Regions from separate parts of the Paenibacillus sp. FSL R5-0623 genome, predicted to be linked through region 4. Evidence: riboswitches for the same ligand, from Rfam matches in the RefSeq annotation. Region 4 holds a riboswitch; each other region holds the start of a gene.
What was found. Region 4 has a riboswitch for cyclic di-AMP ahead of MKY92_RS00155 (ubiquitin-like domain-containing protein). Riboswitches for the same ligand answer to the same signal wherever they lie in the genome.

Region 1 (5,121 bases), 3.0 Mb from region 4:
TTGAAAAGTGAAGATAAAATCAATCAGATGGTGACGGACGCCAGCCTCTTGATGGCGGATAAAGCGAACAAATCGCAAAATATTTTCCAAGTATTCTGGGAATATAAAAGTTTCTATGCTACAGGTGTAGGATACACACTTCTGTTGTCTGCACTTGGGGTTATCTTCGGGGTAATTATTGGATTGATCATCTGTTTGTTCCGTTTGCATGACGCTGCAATCTTGCGCTGGATCGGTACTGCTTACGTTGAAGTGATCCGTGGCACACCGATGCTGGTACAATTGATGATTATTTACTATGGTTTTTCCCTGAGCTTTGGCATTAACTTCACTGCACTTCAGGCAGGTATCATTACACTTTCAATCAATAGTGGTGCCTATCTGGCGGAGATTTTCCGTGCGGGTATTCAAGGTGTAGATCGTGGTCAGTTGGAGGCAGCTCGTTCCCTAGGTATGGGAAGAGGCGATGCGATGCGTTATATCATATTGCCACAGGCATTCAAAGCTGTATTACCGGCGATCGGTAATGAATTCATAACCATCATCAAGGAATCCTCCATTATCTCAGTTATCGGTATGGTGGACATTATGTATCAGGCAAGTGTGGTCAAAAACATTACGTATCAAGGCTTGAGTCCATTTTTGATTGCAGCAGCCATCTACTTTGTATTAACGTTTATTTTGTCCAAGCTGCTTGGACGACTGGAAAGGAAGTTGAGTGCAAGTGATAGACGTTAGACAATTACACAAATCTTATGGAAATAACGATGTGCTTAAGGGCATTAATGTGACGATTGGCAAAGGTGAGGTTGTCGTGGTCATCGGCCCTTCCGGTTCAGGTAAAAGTACTTTTTTGCGTTGTCTGAACCTCTTGGAACAACCTACATCAGGTGAAATCGATTTTGAAGGTGTGTCAATTACGGACCCCAAGCACAACATTAATGCAACTCGGGAAAAAATGGGTATGGTGTTCCAGCATTTCAACCTGTTCCCACACAAAACGGTACAGCAAAACATCACGATTGCTCCGATTAAAGTGAAGAAACAATCCACGCAGGAAGCGGAGAAAATTGCTGCTGATCTGCTTAACACTGTGGGCTTGTATGATAAAAAAGATACATTCCCGAATCAGCTGTCTGGTGGACAGAAGCAGCGGATCGCCATTGCAAGAGCATTGGCCATGCAGCCGCATGTCATGCTGTTTGACGAGCCTACTTCGGCATTGGACCCCGAGATGGTCGGTGAAGTGTTGGATGTCATGAAACGTCTTGCAGAAGGCGGGATGACCATGGTCATCGTGACACATGAGATGGGTTTTGCACGTGAAGTGGGAGACCGGATCCTGTTCATGGATGGCGGGGTTATTGTAGAAGAGGGAACACCAGATGAGGTATTTGGAGCACCGAAAAATTCACGTACACGTGATTTTCTTGCGAAAGTACTCTAAACGAAGTGATCAAATAGCGTTACTGACTTCGAGTCGGTAACGCTATTTTTTTATGGATAATAATCACGTATGGATTCGGAAAAGTAACTATTCTGTTACCAGATGTAAAGGAATCGGGTCGTCCAACAATTCTAGAGTATGCAGTATTCTTACACATGCTTACATGCTAAAAACTATTTGGTAAGAATTACTACAAGTTCAGGTTACAAAATTGTGATATATTGAACTCTGCCGAAACTTCCGGACAGGGAGTGTGGGGGATGTAACGATGCAGATTGTGCAGGGGGAAGATCTACAGCACACTGCTTGGGGTGAATTAGGGGTACATAACGTTTCAAATGTAATGAAGAACCTATAGGGTGGGCTCCTCATCCGAATCCGACAACTAACTTCGCAGGCACAATGAGGGAGGAAGACCATGATTAACAAGAAACGTATAGCCAAAACAGCAGTAGCATTAATGACAACAGCAATGCTTATTCAAGCCGTTCCGGCTCACGCCGATTCAGTTCATGTGGCCAAAGAAGGGGATACCTTCTACACCTTATCAAAACAATATGGAGTAGCAATGAACACATTGGTTAAAGCAAACAACGACATTTCACCTTACAATATTTATGGTGGTTTGAAAATTACGATTCCCGGTAAGGCAAACAATGTAGCTGCCGCGGCGACGGAGAGCAAGACCCAAGCCAAAACAGTTACCACAGCGAGCTTGGACGTTAATGCAGATAACAAAGTGGTTCAGGCCTGGGGTAAAACATTCGATTACAGCAAAGCTGTGAACGTAAAAGCAACGGCATACTCTGCAGATCCGTCTGAAAATGGAGGCTGGGGTGCAGTCGATTATTTCGGAAATGACCTTGAACTGGGTACGATTGCAGTTGATCCAAGTGTAATTCCACTCGGAACCAAAGTACTGGTAACGGGTCACAGCCATCCAGGATTGCCAAAACAGGCTTTTGTAGCCACCGCGCGTGATGTAGGCGGTGCAATCAAGGGTCACCGGATTGATATCTTTATCCCGGGTAGCAAACAGTCCGTAAGCACATTTGGATTTCAGGATATCGAGCTGTACATTCTGAAGTAGAAAATTAATTACATCTAACGAATTCAAACAGGGTGTCTGCCAGTCGCAAACTTGCGATTGAACAGCACCCTTTTAATATTCTCATTTATTACTTCATGGTCATCTTAATCTTTGGCCTTTGACAATCCCAGCATTTCGTCCAAGGTGACGAGTTCATATCCGCGCTTTTGCAATTCCTCAATGATTTCAGGCAAAGCCTCAATCGTGCCGTTCAGGTTTGATCCTACACCGCCTCCAGCATGTTGCAGAACAATGGAGCCTGGTTTTACGGCAGACAGGATGTTATCTTTCACCTGCTCCTTTGAAAGGCCTTTCCAGTCCAGGGAGTCTACGTTCCAGTTCACAATGCTATAGTGTTGTTTGGCAGCCCATCTCAGCTGTTCTTCATTAATGTCTCCATAAGGCGGTCGAATCATCTTGGGCGTATATCCCGCCAAACGTTGAATAATATCTCCGGTATGTAGAATTTGTTTACGAAAGGCATTCATCGACAGCTTACTGAATTCAGGATGATTGTAGCTGTGATTACCAACCATGTGCCCTTCCTTAACGATGCGTTTCACCAGATCCGGATGTTTCTCAGCACGACTACCCACGATGAAGAATGTAGCTCTGACATTGTATTTCTTCAATACATCCAGTACTTGTGGAGTAAACCGTGGGTCAGGTACATCATCAAAAGTCAGTGCAACCTTCTTGGTTGAAGGACCATTCGTTTTGAACGTATCGGCATATTTTTGACGTAACTGTCCCAATGTCAGTTGTTCTTCTTCCGCAGAATCCGAACCTGATACGGATTCACTTGGCGGGCTTGAAACATCCCGCGATGAAACTGGAGCATGATATCCTCCGAGAAAAATAACGATAACCATCAGCATAATGAGGCGTACGCGCATAATAACGGCCTCCTTTTCCAAAATGACGTTCTCTTTGGTATGCCCGGGCTATCTACAAGTTATGCGTAGTGTGAGAAGTTTCATTGCGGATTTAGCTTATGACAGCCATAATTCCTCCATATAAAACATATAGAAAAGGATAGGTGGATGGGTATGAGTACATATGATTTGAAATCCATACGTTTACAGGTGATTGAAGCAGGAGAAGATAAGGTTTTTCTCGTTACGGGAGGAAAGGCGCATATTGGCGCCGCAGCCACATTCTACGTGGATCATGAGCGCGTCAGCGGGACGACGGTACATATTCCGGGGCATAAGGAACAAGAGCTGTGTGAGCGGCTTGCCCGAAAGGCTGCCCTGAATCTGAAAGTAACCGTTACGGTGATCATGGGTATTCATTTTGATTCCATCACGCGGATGCAGATCGACGAAATCGTGCAGACTGCAGAGAGGTTGATGGAGGATCATCTGAACAAAGATAAGCGGTCTTCCTGACATAAGAGCCATCGAATGTTTTGATTTTATTTGCTAAAATTGAAACGAGTTGTAGATTGTTACGTATGTATGTTTATATACGATGTAATATCGACTAGGAGGAATAACATAATGTCCATTTTCAAACGTTTGCGTGATCTAACCATGTCTAACATCAACGCCATTATTGACAAAGCGGAAGATCCAATCAAGATGACGGACCAATATATCCGTGACATGCAAGAGGATCTGGAAGATGCGGAGAAAGCAGTAGCTCAACAGATCGCCATTGAGAAGAAATTCAAGCAGTTATTCGAAGAGCAGGAAGCTCTTGTGAAGAAACGTGAAGAGCAGGCGCATACGGCGGCACGTGCTCAGAATCTGGATTTGGCTCGGCGTGCCCTGGAAGAGAAAAAGGTTGCTGAAGAGAAGATGGTTGAGTACAAAACCAGCTATGACCAAAACAAGGCTTCTGCAGATAACCTGCGTGGCAAGCTCGACGAGATGCGTAAGCAACTGACTCAAATGAAGAACAAACGCGAAACATTGGTAGCCCGCTACAATGCAGCAAAAGCCCAAACGGAAATCAACAAAGCGTTGAATGGGTTTGGCTCCGATACTGCAAGTGCTGGTATGAAGCGTATGGAAGAGAAAATGATGCAGATGGAAGCACAGGCAGAAGCAAGCAACGAAATGTCTTCCAAAGGCAAGTCTTTGGATGAAGAGTTCGAGAAGTTGGGTAAAGATCAGGCTGTTGAAGATGAACTCGCAGCATTGATGAAACAGTACGATAATAAGAACTAATTACCTTGGTTGTCAGCAGGGTTAACCAGCGGAGGAGAAGAGCATTTCTCCTTCGCTTTTAAATGCGGTTCATGTTGATATGTGGGGGCTGTGTAAATGGATTTGAATATTTTGGCGATGCTGGTCTGGACAGTATCTGGTTCGGTTTTGCTGTTTGTTTTGATGTATATCGACTCACTGTTCACGAAATATAAGGATTTTGCTGAAGTTAAGGCTGGCAATATGGCCGTTACTACACGTATGGTTATGAAATTATTTGCACAAGGGTATGTACTCGCTACGTCCATTTCTACGGCTGGTCATCTTGGAGAAGCATTGTTGGTCTCCGTTGTATCCTTTATCATTTTGTTGATTCTGGAGAGTGTTGTACACTTTATGATTCGCAAATGGGCCAATCTGGATCTGGATAC
Region 2 (5,121 bases), 1.5 Mb from region 4:
AGCTCTTTTGGCATTTTCAGATCATGCTTGAGAACGCCATCCGAAGAAGTCACGGAACCTGTACGTCCACCTTTAACTGTCGCTACTGCTGTATATAAAGCTTCCATTAAGAATCTCTCCCTTATCCATATAGTTTTTATTGCCTTCCTTTCAATTTAAACTTCTGGCTCATTTTGAAACGCAATTTTGTATCTTTATCAGCTTTTACAACTTTATTATTTTCATGCATTTCAATGCCATGGCTGTATTTTCCCCACGGTTGGGTAATATACGAAGGGACATCTACAAGCTGGAACCGAAATTTTGTGCTGATACATAAAAGTTGCACTAGACAAAAACAATTGAAGGAGTACAATGTAACAATAAACATAAAAATTTAGATATATCATGAGCGAATTGTCCCGCATATATTTCCAAATCAATAATTCAAAGTCAGGTGATTATCGTATGAGTAAAAAAAATCCGTTCAACGCTCCTTCAAGAGAAACATTGTCTACTGCGGGCATGGCCCCTTCCCTTGGAGAAGCACATAGCTCGATGAAAGTTCCGCAGAATGCTGCATGGTGGAAGAAATTCCTCGCTTTTGTAGGCCCAGGATACCTTGTTGCCGTAGGTTACATGGACCCCGGGAACTGGGCAACAGATATTGCAGGCGGTTCACAGTTTGGGTATACCTTGTTATCCGTCATTTTGCTCTCGAACCTGATGGCCGTTGTCCTTCAGTCGCTGGCTGGCAAGCTCGGCATCGTCACTGGACGGGATCTGGCTCAAGCCTGTCGTGAACGATTCAGCATGCCTGTTGTCATGATGTTATGGATACTGTGTGAGCTTGCCATTGCAGCCACCGATCTGGCTGAAGTCATTGGTTCTGCCATCGCATTAAAGCTGTTATTTAACATCCCCATGTTATACGGCGTTATCATCACCGCAGTTGATGTACTCCTGATTCTTGTACTGCAAAACAAAGGCTTCCGCGCTCTGGAAACTCTCGTCATTGTGCTGATGGCAACCATCGCCCTCTGCTTCGGGATTGATCTGTTTCTGGCAAAACCGGATATGGGCGGTGTTCTCCATGGTTTTGTACCCAATGTTGAGATTCTGCAAAACCCGGCTATGCTCTATATCGCCATTGGTATTATCGGAGCAACCGTGATGCCGCATAATCTGTACCTGCATTCTTCCATTGTACAGACCCGTCAGATTGAACAGACACCACAGGGCAAAAAAGAAGCCATTCGGTACTCGACCATGGATTCTACAATCGCGTTGACACTGGCCCTGTTCATCAATGCAGCCATCCTGATCGTATCTGCTGCTGTATTCCACAGTGCTGGTATGACGCAGGTTGCCGAGATCGCAGATGCTTATCATCTGCTGACACCTCTATTGGGTACTACGGTTGCCAGTATCCTGTTCGGTGTGGCGCTGTTAGCATCAGGTCAGAACTCTACCCTTACAGGTACACTTGCTGGGCAGATCGTTATGGAAGGTTTCCTGAACATTCGGATTCCGGCTTGGCTGCGCAGACTGGTCACACGTCTGATCGCCATCATCCCGGCGGTAATTGTGACAGCCATTGCAGGAGAGCATGGCACAGAAGAACTACTCATTTTGAGCCAGGTCGTGCTGTCGCTTCAATTGCCCTTTGCTGTAATTCCCCTGGTGATGTTCACGAGTGATAAAAAAAGCATGGGTGCATTCGCCAACAAATTGTGGCTCAAAATCATCTCATGGTTCATTGCCGCGATTATCGTTGTGCTGAATGTATATCTGATCATTCAGACGATTCGGTTATTCTAATCTCGTTCTTATCGATTAAATACTAAAAAGGCTGATCAACTCCGGTATGCTATACCAAGTTGATCAGCCTTTTTTATTGAAATACAGCAAGGTGTTTCCTTTTATAGTAAAACTCAAACTCCAATAAACAATCATCTAATCCTGATTTGGTATCAGTAACGGCAGGAGTTGATCCAATGAATCAACAGTCCAGTCCGCACGTTGGTTATCCGATAGTTCTGGCTGGAATCTTCCGTAACCCTGCAACATTCGAATCGTACGCATGCCCAGCTTCCGAGCAGGTATAATGTCGTTATCGATCCGATCGCCGATCATGACGGCTTCCTCCGGTTCACAACCGGCCTGTTTCAAGGCCACAGTGTATAACTCAGGGTCTGGCTTGGACACTCCTTCTTCAGCCGAACACGCCAGAACATCAACATACTTCCGCAGTCCGTAACTCTCCAGTCTCTCTTCCGTACCAGGACTCTGATTGGCAATAATGCCAATGCGATAATGCCGTGACAACTGCTGAAGAACGTAATCCGCTGATGGAAAAGGACGTTCAAGATCTTTTTGAAACTTCAGCTTGTCCTGAATCTGCTTCTGGTGTCCCTCGTCTTCAACGAATGTGCGAATCGCCACTCTCATCGGCCATTGCTCATATTTCTGGTAACAGTTCGCGAACAGTTCGCGTACCGCCTCAATCTTCACCGGATACCCCAATGCACAGGCTTCGCGGACGAACTGTCCGATAATATCATCAACCGGCTCCCATTCATCCACCAGTGTATCTCCAACATCAAAAAACAACCATTTCAATCCACCTACATCCGGCACGCCAATTCCTCCTTGTAAGCCACAGGTGATTCCTGATCCTAATTCAGTTCAAAAAGTCTGGTTTTCAGTACCGAGAAGATGGAATGAAGCTAGAAATGGAGTAGCGGAGCGTAGAGAAAACTACGTGAGCAACGGACATTTCGGCTGAATTTCATATTCGATGCTGATGATGCCACTAGGCATCCTTCGTAATCAAAAGCGGACTTTTTGAACAACCTATAGAAACCATAAAAAAGAAGACTCACCATCCTGCATGAGTCTCCTCAAACTTCCGTTTATCGATACATTCAATTATAACAGGCACCTTACACCTGAGCAATCACAAGCTATGGCATTAACCATTGAGGAGAAAGCCAACTTCCCCATTGAGCGAATATACAATCCGGTCTGCGCCCATGCCCCGATAGATACCCTTAGGATGACTCTGCTCCGTAATAACGCACAGAGATTTCGAAGTCCATGAACGGCAGATCTGTAAATAACGACAGGTCAGATTCAGGCTGTTCTCGAAAATAAACACGTTGCCTACGCTGCCCTGCGGCAAAAACCATTTTTGAGCTGCAGCCGTGTTCATGCGAATGACATGTTCTACTCCGATTCTACGGAGTCTGCGCTCTTCCCCTGCACTGTTGGTTAGAACGGCAAAGGGCATTTTTTTGTACATCAGCAATTTGATAAATTTGCGTCCTGCTTCATTTGGAGCAGTCACTAAGATCATCTCAGTATCCATCATTCGTTCCTCCCTTGGCGTGAAAAGACAACAAAAAAGAAGCGTGGGGGACCAAGGCCTCCCGAACGCTTCTTAAAGAACCCATGGCGAAAACACCATGAACCAGCGTACGGCTTGTTGCCTCTCCCTTTAACGCTTACGAGGTTAGCTGACGGATTCGGGCGCGAGAGTCGCCCTATTTCCGGCTGTCACCGGAAAATTCACCCCATGAATGCCTACTGTCCTGGACAGCGCATTCTGTTGGTTCCCCCGTTTTCCACTCATCAATGAATGGAAACTCAGCGATTAAAACATCGTTCGTATATCTTAAGGATAAGATCGAGCGATATTATCGTTTGTTTCGTTTTTCAGGTACAATTTAGTTTAAATTGAAATTACGTTATGAATCATACACCCGCGCCATGACGGTGTAAAGTCCGCACAGATCACCGAATCGACAGATTTTCGGCAATACTCACATATAATAGCGCTTACAATAAGGTCATACTCTATCCATCTCTTTAAATCTATCTAATTCTCACTCTGACGAAAATCAACTCGCAATTCATTCACGTATTCTGCACAACTTGCCTGTTTTGATTCTTTTAACACCATATTAGTTTTGCAATATTTAATTGTAACCAATATAATAGAAGATATAAGAGTAAATAAATGGAGGCGATTTAGATGACAGTCTACGATTACAAAGTGAATACCCTTCGCGGTCAAGAAGTTGAAATGTCCGACTACCGTGACAAAGTGTTACTGATTGTGAATACGGCAAGCTCATGCGGCCTCACTCCTCAATTCAAAGGTCTGCAAGAACTGCAAGACAAGTTTCAAGATGCTCCATTTGAAGTTCTTGGTTTCCCAAGCAACCAGTTTGCACAGGAAAAAGGATCTTCCGACGATATTGCCGAGTTCTGTCAGATGAATTATGGCGTAAGCTTCCCCATGTTTGAGAAAATTGATGTGAACGGCTCAAGCGCTCACCCTCTTTTCCAACACCTTAGCACAGAAGCTCCTGGCCTGCTCGGCTCCAAAGCAATTAAATGGAATTTCACCAAATTCCTTGTGGATCAGAACGGACAGGTACTGAAACGTTATGCTCCCAAAACAACACCGGACAAGATTGAAGAAGATATCAAGAACTTGCTGCAAAAATAATACATTGGCCACCCGTAGCCGGAAGGTAAGCACCATTGCCTCGGTAATGGATGGCCTTTTTTTCTCAACTTTGATGTCAAACTGTTCAAAAAGACAAAAAAAAGAAGCCTTCCATTAATGGAAAGCTTCTTTTTAATCGTTCATATGATGCGGTCGAGAGGACTCGAACCTCCACGGGCATACGCCCACTACCCCCTCAAGATAGCGTGTCTGCCATTCCACCACGACCGCATGTCGTAAATAATCGGCAACAGAATTGATTATACTGGGTTCAGAACTAAAAGTAAAGTATTTTTTAATACTACTTTTTCAGCTAGGCAATTTCATCAAAAATCGCATAATCTCGTCATCTTTACCCATGAACTGCATATGATTAGATTTGATCCCCTCTTTTTCGGTAAGAGCCGATCTTGTTGATTCATTTATATATAGTCCTTCCTTATATATAGTCCACCCTACATTTCTCCACATAAGTAACGCAATAAGTTATATAAAATAACACAGATATTAAATTCCAGATTTAATCCATTAATTCTCACGGATACTATTGACAAAAAGCGGACGTTTATGGGATGATAACTATCATATAATTCGGATTTTTAAACACAAAGCAAACAAAAAGGAAT
Region 3 (5,121 bases), 2.2 Mb from region 4:
CGTAGATTTATATTCCATTTCTGTGCAGAATGAACCGGATTATGCTCATGACTGGACCTGGTGGACTCCACAAGAGATCCTTCGATTCATGAAAGAAAATGCCGGGTCCATTCAAGGTACCAAAGTCATGGCGCCTGAATCCTTCCAGTACTTAAAGAACATATCCGACCCAATCCTGAATGATCCGCAGGCGCTTGCCAACATGGACATTCTGGGAGCGCATACGTATGGAACACAGATTTCGAATTTTGCCTACCCTCTCTTTAAACAAAAAGGAGCCGGTAAAGAACTGTGGATGACTGAGGTGTATGTTCCGAATAGTGACAACAACTCAGCAGATCGCTGGCCTGAAGCACTAGACGTTTCCTATCACATGCACAATGCCATGGTAGAAGGTGATTTCCAGGCCTATGTGTGGTGGTACATCCGCAGACAGTATGGTCCGATGAAAGAGGACGGTACCATAAGCAAACGCGGGTATAATATGGCTCATTTCTCTAAATTCGTGCGTCCAGGCTACCTGCGAGTCGATGCAACGAAAAATCCGGATACGAACACATTTGTCTCAGCCTACAAAGGTGATAACAAAGTCGTCGTTGTGGCAATTAACCGTGGAACTTCAGCCACAAGCCAAAAATTCGTTCTGCAGAATGGTAATGCCTCCACTGTGTCCTCATGGATTACGGACAGCAGTCGAAACCTGGCAAGCGGAACCCCGCTTACCGTATCCAATGGAGCCTTCACGGCACAGCTCCCGCCTCAGAGCGTAACAACGTTTGTTGCCAACGTTACTGGCGGAAATAACGGCGGGAATACAGGCAGTGGCACTACGTATGAAGCCGAGACCGGAACGTCACTTACGGAAGCTGCCATTGAAACAATCTACCCCGGTTACACTGGCTCCGGGTATGTTAACTTCAATGCGATGACTGGTTCGGCCATTCAATGGAACAGCATTAATAACACTACAACAAGTACCAAAAACGTAAAGTTTCGTTATGCGCTGGAAAGCGGCACTCGGAACCTCGACATTTTTGTGAACGGAACCAAAGTCATCAGCAACGAGCCCTTTCCAGCTACGGGAAGCTGGTCCACTTGGGTTGAAAAAACAATACAGGTCCCCATGAACACGGGGACCAATACATTGAAAGTGGTCACCACTGGATCGGAAGGACCGAATATTGACAGCATTAATGTTACCGCAGCGCAATAAACGTTCCGTATGGCTGATGGAAGACCATTTGCTGTACGTGCAGCTAAGCACTAACCTCTTGGATACTCAAGTCTAAAGTTAGTGTTATATCAAAAAATGCAAAAAAAGACTCCTTAAGCGTTAGCTTAAGGAGTCTTTTTTTAGATGCGGTCGAGAGGACTCGAACCTCCACGGGGGGTTAGCCCACACGGACCTGAACCGTGCGCGTCTGCCAATTCCGCCACGACCGCATATTGTATCTCCGTGATCAATATCGGCGACAAGAGATAATATATCATGTGAAATCTATCATGTCAACACTGAAAATAATAACAATAAAGCCCGAACCAGACGTCCATGTCGTTTTCGGGCTTTACCTTTAACAGCTAATAGTTTAGTTCATTATAACGGAAGCATACTTCAAGTTACAGCTTGGAAGGCCAGTTGCCATACCATGCATAACCGCCTCTTCTTTCTTTATCAATATCACTTAGTTTGTATTTAACGACCCCGTCACGACCAATAAAGATCGGTTTATCCGTTCCCACTTCGTAGAAACGAGCCCAGATCGGTGCAGCTTTGGAATCAGCGATAATTTTGCTGTCTCCGTTTGCTCTTTCATACTTGTAACCCGTAATCTTCACTTTGTTAAACCATGCCTCAGCTCCCTTAATGGATGCCGTAATTTTAGCGGTAGCAGGTCTGGTTTTCAGGAATTTAACAATCGTTACACTCTCTCCAGCCGTCAGTGATGGTACTTCATAGATTCTTGCGCTTGCCGGTTTAAGAGAACTGGAATCATGTTGTTGTCCCCATGCTGTCAGCTTACCGCCTGAAACAACCTGTGTATTCAGAATTGCCTCCACACCTTTGGCAACTGAGTTTTTACTGCGGTTAGCAAGAGTGCTGTCGATAAACGAGAAATCACCTTTACGTGCCGCTACTTCATCCAACATGATCATTACATTAATCATGGCATCATCATTGTAAGTGATGTGCTTGTGATATCCGGAGCTTTGGTAAACTTGTGGCCATCCGCCGTTTGAATACTGCATGTTGATCAAAAAGTTAATTCCTTTGATTGCAGCTGTGGAGTAACGCGGATCATTCGTCTTTTTAAATTCCTTCGCCAATCTTCTAATTTCTGAGTATGTAGCCTTGTTGTCGATCGTGGACTTCGCCCACTCTCCACTTGTCTGTTTATAATCTTTTCTCCAACCCCCATCCGGCAGCTGGCTCTTCAAAATATCAGAAATACTCGCTGTAGTACCCGATGCATCCGCAGCAGATACCGTCCCTACAGGAAGAACTGCCATTCCAACTGCTGAGAACACCATCGTACATGCCAGGACAAAAGTAATTATTTTCTTCGCTTTCAAATGTAACACTCTCCTATGTTTGTTTTTATAAATCTTCCACTTCTGCTTACCTATGATACGCGTCCTTAAACCTCCTTTATTTGTATTTATCTCATAATAAAATCAATTTTAATCCAATATGTGGATTGGATAATCAGATAATATGCAAAAAATCGATCATTGTCAATATATGCAACTTAATGAATATAATCTCTCTAATTCTACATAACGGGATAGTTCTTTTAACTCATGACAAACCTATTTATTTATCCAAATTCGTCTTAAACGAATCAATAATGACGTTTTTGTCATGAATGATACCCAAACTTGATCCCTTCTTTCATATAAAAACCTTAATTCCGCTAACATTGAGGTATTACGAAGGGTTTTAAATAGGTTTGACAATTACGCATTTATGCAATATAGTTTCAAATAGTTACAAAAACTTAATTATTCATTGCCGAGTTTCATGTTTGAAAACGGGGGAACCAATTTGGGTGAATTATTCTTATACATAGGAAATATAGGGAACCTTCTACCGAACCCTTAGCTAACTCCGTAGGCATCGAAGGGAGAACATTGATTTTGAAAAAACTGATTATCTCCATTTTTGGAGCAGCTGTATTATTTACATCCGGGGCAACAAGCACAGAGGCAAGCAGTATCAACTCCGTAGTGAACAACATGACAGGTATTCCTTACAAATGGGGTGGCACAACTGTAGCCGGCTTCGACTGTTCTGGTTTTATGAGATATCTTTTCAACAAATACAGCATTGAATTACCACGTACTTCGCAGCAGCAAGCCAAAGCAGGTACTCCCGTATCTAAGAGCAATGTTCGGACAGGTGATCTGGTGTTCTTTAATACAACAGGCAAAGGCATTTCACATACAGGTGTATATATCGGCGGCGGACAATTCGCTCATGCCTCCAGCAGTAAAGGTGTAAGCATCACGAAGTTATCGAATCCATACTTCAATGATCGTTACGTAACAGCACGTCGGGTAACTGGACAGTTTATGTATGATAAAATGTTAGGTAAAATGTGATTCACATACAAAAAGGCATCGGTTATTAACCGGATGCCTTTTTTGCACTTAAAAATGTATGTTGCATTGCTTACTAATGCAGCGCCTTCTGCACTCGCATCGCACCTTGAGACAGGGCATGTCCTCCACCAACAGCTCCAGCCACGGCTACGGTCTCCATAATCTCCTGATCTGTTGCGCCCTTAGCACGGGCTTCTTCTACATGGTAGAAGGTACATACCTCATTGTTGGCGAATAATCCAATCCCAAGCGCAATTAACTGTTTTGTCTTCGCATCAATCACGCCAGGTTGGAAGCATTCTCCGGTAAACTCATGATAGGACTTCACCACACCTGGCAGCACATCGCTTAATGCTCCAATCTGATCCTTGTAGGCATGAACTTTATCATTCATCAATGTCATGGCTTGTAGCACACCCTCTCGGCTATAGTTACAGATCTTCCTCACTGTACCTATCTTCTCTCCCGAGTGAGCCAATTATGCCAAGAAATCATGGTAATTCCAAACATTTAACGCTCATGGCCACTGCCATAATTATAAGCTGTTACTCACTAAGTGGACTCTGGCGCGGCTCGCTGAACAGCTGATAGCTGTAACCTCGGTCCAGCTTAACGACACGTCGATTCTGACGACGGATAAGTACCTGCTCGCCATCCCAGGCAACCACAATCCCCTTCACGTCGTTCGATTCCAGCTCGTCCCGTACGACTCTTACTTTCTCACCTGACAGACGCAGGGCGTCCAATTCTGTATCACTAATCATCTTCATGGCTCCTATATTTCAAATTTATTTACAAAAAGAGACCTAAATGAAATGTCATTTAGGTCTCACGTGACTGTATTGGACTGTTATGTCATTCGAAATTATGTCCCGACTGAAAGTTACCGCTGCGCGTGCTCTTTGCTGTCGTTCTTCTCGAACCAAAAATCAAGCACTTTGGCGGACATCACACGTTCTTCAAGGTACTCCACTTGATGCGGTGTAAATTGTTCTTTCCAAGAGAAGGACAACTCTTCGCACAAGCCTACAATCGTCAGTAATTCTGACCAGGCAACATAGCGTTTGTACCAGAAAAATTGAGGATGTTCAATCATATAGGGATAAAGGTCATCGAATTCCGTATGTTTACAATCCAGGGCACGTTCAAAATGAACTTTCGATTCCGCCAGCTTATCATTAAAAAATTGTTCTGTTGCCGGTTGGTTCCCCATGGTGTTGCCTCCTCTCCCTAACATAACCCCATTATAAATGAAATCGGCGGTCATGCAAAGGCATAGTTCAAAAAATAGGCCCTATTCCTTTAAAATGTCACATTTCGTTATCGTCAAATTGTACTGTTCCATCGTTCAGGGAACGAATGCGTACCAAGGCTTCCACCGGAATACCCTGTTCACGAATTGTGCGTGCTCCTGCCTGGAAACTTTTCTCGACCACAACGCCGAATCCGACGAGTTCCGCACCGGAACGCTCGATAATTTTGATGACGCCACGAGCGGCATCTCCATTGGCAATAATATCA
Region 4 (5,121 bases):
TCGTGTCGAATCCTAGGTGAATCGTAGAGCTCAAAGCGTTAATATAAAAGAAATTAAAGGAGTGAGTCGACATGGAACAACGTTTAACGGAAGAGAAAGTATTCAAAGATCCGGTACATAATTATATCCACGTGCAAGATCCGGTTATATGGCAGTTAATTAACACCCCGGAATTTCAGCGTTTACGCCGGATTCGTCAGCTAGGTACTTCTTACCTTACCTTTCACGGAGCAGAGCATAGTCGGTTCTCACATTCGCTAGGTGTTTATGAGATCACACGCAAGATCATCTCTCAATTTGAAAGAAGTCATTATTCGGATTGGCCGAAGGAAGAAAAAATTGTAGCTCTGTGTGCAGCTCTACTTCATGATCTCGGGCATGGGCCATTCTCTCACTCCATCGAGGAAGCTTTTGACATGAATCACGAAGATTGGACTTGTCGCATTATTACAGGTGATACCGAAGTAGGGGCGATCTTAAGACGGTATGCTCCTGATTTTCCTGAGAAAGTAGCGTCTGTCATTCAAAAAACGTATGAAAAGCCGATTGTTGTGAACTTGGTGACCAGTCCGCTTGATGCAGACCGAATGGATTATTTGCTCAGGGATGCTTATTTTACAGGTGTAAATTACGGCACGATTGACCTTGATCGTATCCTTCGGATGCTGCGTCCTTATCATGGGCGGATTGTAGTCAAGGAGTCAGGCATGCATGCTGTGGAGGATTACCTAATGTCTCGGTATCAGATGTATTGGCAGATTTACTTCCATCCGGTAACTCGTAGTTCTGAAATTATATTGCGGCAAATATTCAAGCGAGCGAAAACACTCATACAACATGATTTTCAATTCCGCTTCATGATTGATCCACTCCCTCAACTATTTGAAGGGGAATTATCCGTAGATGAATATTTGCAGTTGGATGAAGCATTAATTCAGACGGCATTTACGCAGTGGCGCAAGGAGGACGATACTGTTCTGAGTGAGTTATGCGAACGTTTTATGGATCGCAAGTTATATAAGTATGTAGAGCTTGAACAGGTCGACTTGACAATGATGGAAGAGATTCGGGAAGCTTTTGTACAGGCTGGCCTCGATCCCGAATATGATCTTGAAATTGATTTTCCTTCGGATAATCCGTATGATGTGTTTCGTCCGGATGAATCCACAGATAAGCAGATTCTTCTTCTGGATCGACAGGACAATTTACGTGAGTTGTCAGAAGTATCTGACATTGTCCGTTCCATCAGTGGGCTTCACCGAGGGAAACATCATTTGTATTACCCGCAAAACAAGGTGGATGCGATTATTCACGAATTACCGTCACATATACGCCCCTATTTCTTGTAATCGTGTGGGTATAATCCGATGAAGAATTTTGATATCAAAACACTTTCCAAAAGAGCTATTTTTCATGATACAGTAATCTGCTTTAATGGGGAGTATATGTAGATCGACATAATTTTGTAAATGCAAGCAGGCAGAATGATTGCAATTAGCAATATATAGATCAGAATATCTGTATATCTTCTATATATTGTAGTTGTGAAGAAACAAACGTGATGATGTAATACACAGATTACCCAAAATGTTTTATGTACGAGTCATTAAATTATTGGAATTTACAAATTGAATTTTCAAAAGAAGATAGTCGTTATTTCGACATGAAGGGAGATACAGACATGATGCTGTTCGACACACATACACATCTGGATGCACCACAATTCGACGAGGACCGCGAGGAAATGATTCAGCGTGCTGTGGATGCAGGAGTTGGTCGCATGATCAACATTGGCTTTAACCGGGAGACGATTCCAACCACAATGAAACTCGCTGAAACATATGATTTTATATATGCAGCTGTAGGGTGGCATCCCGTAGATGCGATCACAATGCAGGAGGGCGATTTGGAGTGGATTGCATCTTTATGCAAGCATGAAAAAGTGGTTGCGATCGGTGAGATTGGGTTGGATTATCACTGGGACACTTCACCAAAGGAAATACAGCATCGCGTATTACGACAACAAATTGCTTTGGCGCGTGAAGTGAAGATGCCGATTGTCATCCATAATCGGGATGCGCATGAAGATATCATAAGAATTTTGCGTGAAGAGAAAGCGGGTGAGGTTGGTGGTGTGATGCACTCCTTCTCAGGCAGCTGGGAAACAGCGAAAAGTTGTCTCGATATGGGCTTCCATCTCTCCTTCGGAGGACCAATCACATTCAAAAATGCAAAGCAGCCCAAAGAGGTGCTGGAGAAGGTTCCTATGGACCGGTTTTTCATTGAAACAGATGCTCCATATTTGACACCTCATCCATATCGTGGGAAGCGAAATGAGACAGCGCATGTACGTCTCGTTGCAGAGGCAGCTGCGGAAATTAAAGGCATTTCGGTGGAGGAAATTGCTGCAATAACAACCAAAAATGCCATGGAACGATTTGGAATTCGTTAAAAAAACGAGTAAATGAGGTGAAAAAGGCAGGTAAGCGGAGTTAATTTGCCCTTTGATCCAAATAAATCAAGAATATTACAATATTTTAACCAAATATTCAGAAAAACGTACTTGATCAACGCTTTACAACATGCATCAAAACAGGATATCATCTTTTCAGTGAATTGTTGTGCGGAAAATTGGACAGATGTTCGGGGGATGAACAAAGGGACACTTTCCGATGAAACAACATTACTTTCATGAATCAGTCTCGCTGAGTCTCCGTTAACGGAGAGCGGGGGAACCAATAGGGCTTAAACATCGGTGTATTTGGCCGATGCGCAACGTTCGCTGACCCAAAAGCAGCGAAGGGAACTGCGAAGCCGTATTTGATTTCTTCTTTGGGTCTCGGGGTGAATTCAAGGGCGTCCGCCATGAGCGGGTGACCCAAGATAGGGCGGCTCTCTTTCGCCCGAACCCGACAGCTAACCTCGCAAGCGGAAAAAGAGAGGCAACCTCGTGCATGAATTTCCGATATTCAAATCATTCGGAAGCCACGAAAGAGTTCCTCTTACACTCTTTCTTTGGCTTTTTTGTTTTTGAATAAAAGAAATATTGTCATCATACGGTAGGTATTCAGGAGGATGACATCATGTTGCGAAGATTGATTCATGGTGCAGAACCGGATTATGTTGGTCCAATCTGTGTTCTGTAGAAAATTTGGTATAGTCACGTCAAAGACATCATGCATTACTTTAGACGGCGAGGCTATGAAGGAGGACGGAGAAGTGGGCACATTCCAACCAGAAGAGACCCATGAGTCACGATCATCCAGTAAGTCTTTCGCGTTGCGGTGGAAGCATGAGAACATGCGTCAAATGGCATTGATCGCGATTTTCTCAATTGCGCTTACAATCATGATCTTGTTAGTCGTTTACGGTCAGGCCGGGAAACAAATTTCGCTGGTTATTGATGGCAAAGCTCAGGTGGTAGAGACTCGTACAGGAATGCTTCAGGAAATGCTGGAGGAGCAGTCGATCACAGTCAGCCCTCACGATAAGGTATCCATGTCCATGAATGGGGCGATTACAGATGGAGACCGAATCGTTATTGAGCGGGCCGTTCCAGTTAACATTACGGCAGACGGAGACACCAAGACTCTGTATACAACCGATTCATCGGTAGAAGATGCAATTCAAAAATCAGGTATTCAAGTTGAAAGTAATGATAAAGTGTATCCGGCGCTTGGAACTGCGATCAAAGCAGAGATGAAGATCCGTGTAGTGCGCGTAACAAAGCGTACAGTGGATGTAGAGCAACCGATCGCTTACAAAGTTATTAAAACGGCTGACCCTAGCTTGTACAAAGGGGATAACCGTGTCGTTGTAAACGGCAAAGAAGGCACACTTGTACAGCACATCGAAAAGGTATTTCAGGATGGAGAATTGGTCTCCAAAAAAATGGTCGGCAAATCTGTCGCGAATAATCGTGTAGATAAAGTGATTGCTGTCGGCACCAAAGCAAAACCGGTCGTGAAAGAACCAGAGATTCAGACCGTATCGGCTCAAACTTCAACAACCAAAAAGGCTACAACAACGAACTCGAAGAAAACATCTGCCTTGGGCAGCAAAGTAATTACCGTATCCGGGACTTCTTTTAAATACTCCAAAGTACTTAAAAATGTATCCATGACTGCCTACTCTTCCGAAGAGCCTGGCATTGGAACTAAAACAGCTTCCGGTACTCGTGTAACGGAAGGACGCACCATTGCGGTTGATCCCAAAGTCATTCCAATTGGCTGGTGGGTATATATCGAAGGTCTGGGATTCCGTCGTGCGGAAGATACAGGCGGTGCCATTAAAGGCAACAAAATTGATGTGTATTATGACAGTGTGAAGCATGCCCTGAATTTTGGACGTAAGAAAGGCAAGACGGTCTACGTGATCGGTCCGGTGAAGCCGGAAGCGAACTAAAATCGTTTTACTTTGAAATGGGAATGCTATAAAATAGTTGCATGAATGATTCATGCGGAATATGCGGCGGAGGAGTCTGAATTCAGTCTCCCCCGCCGTTTGGCAGAGAAGAGGATATTCCTCTTCTTTTTGCGTTAGAAAGGAAGAAATGGAACATGATAAAAGAAGTCATTGTGGTGGAAGGCCGTGACGATACGGTAGCTATCCGTCGGGCCGTTGAAGCCGATACAATAGAAACAGGTGGATCAGCAATCAACCAACGCATTCTGAAGCGGATTGCGCTTGCTCAGGAGAGACGGGGAGTCATTGTACTGACAGATCCGGATCATGCTGGCGAACGCATTCGTAAAATTATTGCGAATAAGGTGCCTGGCTGCAAACATGCCTTCATTCCGGAAGCCGATGCAACGCGTAAAGGGGACATTGGGGTGGAGAATGCCTCACCTGAGGCGATCCGTCATGCTCTGGCGCGCGTACATACTTCATACGAAGGTGCTCCGAGCCTGATCGATTGGGAGGACCTGATCGCGGCAGGACTTATCGTGCATCCGCAGGCTGCTGCACGTCGCATGGAGATGGGCAATCTGCTGGGCATCGGTTATTGTAACGGTAAGCAGTTCCACAAACGTCTCAGTGTATTTCAGATTACACGGGAAGAGTTCTCTACAGCATTAGCGCAAATTGAAGGTGAAGGATTGTGAGCATATGAAGGACATG

Region 1: another riboswitch for cyclic di-AMP. It lies ahead of MKY92_RS17510 (3D domain-containing protein); the one in region 4 lies ahead of MKY92_RS00155 (ubiquitin-like domain-containing protein).
Region 2: another riboswitch for cyclic di-AMP. It lies ahead of MKY92_RS06960 (hypothetical protein); the one in region 4 lies ahead of MKY92_RS00155 (ubiquitin-like domain-containing protein).
Region 3: another riboswitch for cyclic di-AMP. It lies ahead of MKY92_RS10275 (C40 family peptidase); the one in region 4 lies ahead of MKY92_RS00155 (ubiquitin-like domain-containing protein).

Annotation. Positions count from the first base shown of each region.
Region 1 covers NZ_CP150233.1:3,998,889-4,004,009, reverse strand. The annotation lists gene MKY92_RS17520 (ABC transporter substrate-binding protein/permease) at 1-738, shown strand, start outside; gene MKY92_RS17515 (amino acid ABC transporter ATP-binding protein) at 725-1,447, shown strand; cyclic di-AMP (ydaO/yuaA leader) riboswitch at 1,667-1,863, shown strand; gene MKY92_RS17510 (3D domain-containing protein) at 1,866-2,537, shown strand; gene MKY92_RS17505 (polysaccharide deacetylase family protein) at 2,642-3,433, opposite strand; gene MKY92_RS17500 (hypothetical protein) at 3,587-3,928, shown strand; gene MKY92_RS17495 (PspA/IM30 family protein) at 4,040-4,711, shown strand; gene MKY92_RS17490 (DUF350 domain-containing protein) at 4,808-5,121, shown strand, end outside.
Region 2 covers NZ_CP150233.1:1,546,028-1,551,148, reverse strand. The annotation lists gene MKY92_RS06975 (organic hydroperoxide resistance protein) at 1-107, opposite strand, end outside; gene MKY92_RS06970 (Nramp family divalent metal transporter) at 505-1,800, shown strand; gene MKY92_RS06965 (HAD family hydrolase) at 1,936-2,619, opposite strand; gene MKY92_RS06960 (hypothetical protein) at 2,954-3,352, opposite strand; cyclic di-AMP (ydaO/yuaA leader) riboswitch at 3,468-3,643, opposite strand; gene MKY92_RS06955 (glutathione peroxidase) at 4,016-4,495, shown strand; tRNA gene MKY92_RS06950 (tRNA-Leu) at 4,644-4,726, opposite strand.
Region 3 covers NZ_CP150233.1:2,217,699-2,222,819, reverse strand. The annotation lists gene MKY92_RS10290 (carbohydrate-binding protein) at 1-1,213, shown strand, start outside; tRNA gene MKY92_RS10285 (tRNA-Leu) at 1,359-1,443, opposite strand; gene pelA (pectate lyase) at 1,618-2,580, opposite strand; cyclic di-AMP (ydaO/yuaA leader) riboswitch at 2,999-3,130, shown strand; gene MKY92_RS10275 (C40 family peptidase) at 3,136-3,600, shown strand; gene MKY92_RS10270 (carboxymuconolactone decarboxylase family protein) at 3,674-4,003, opposite strand; gene MKY92_RS10265 (hypothetical protein) at 4,146-4,364, opposite strand; gene MKY92_RS10260 (hypothetical protein) at 4,484-4,813, opposite strand; gene MKY92_RS10255 (xanthine phosphoribosyltransferase) at 4,911-5,121, opposite strand, start outside.
Region 4 covers NZ_CP150233.1:31,198-36,318, forward strand. The annotation lists gene MKY92_RS00145 (HD domain-containing protein) at 72-1,349, shown strand; gene MKY92_RS00150 (TatD family hydrolase) at 1,682-2,452, shown strand; cyclic di-AMP (ydaO/yuaA leader) riboswitch at 2,694-2,947, shown strand; gene MKY92_RS00155 (ubiquitin-like domain-containing protein) at 3,220-4,404, shown strand; gene rnmV (ribonuclease M5) at 4,560-5,105, shown strand; gene rsmA (16S rRNA (adenine(1518)-N(6)/adenine(1519)-N(6))-dimethyltransferase RsmA) at 5,110-5,121, shown strand, end outside.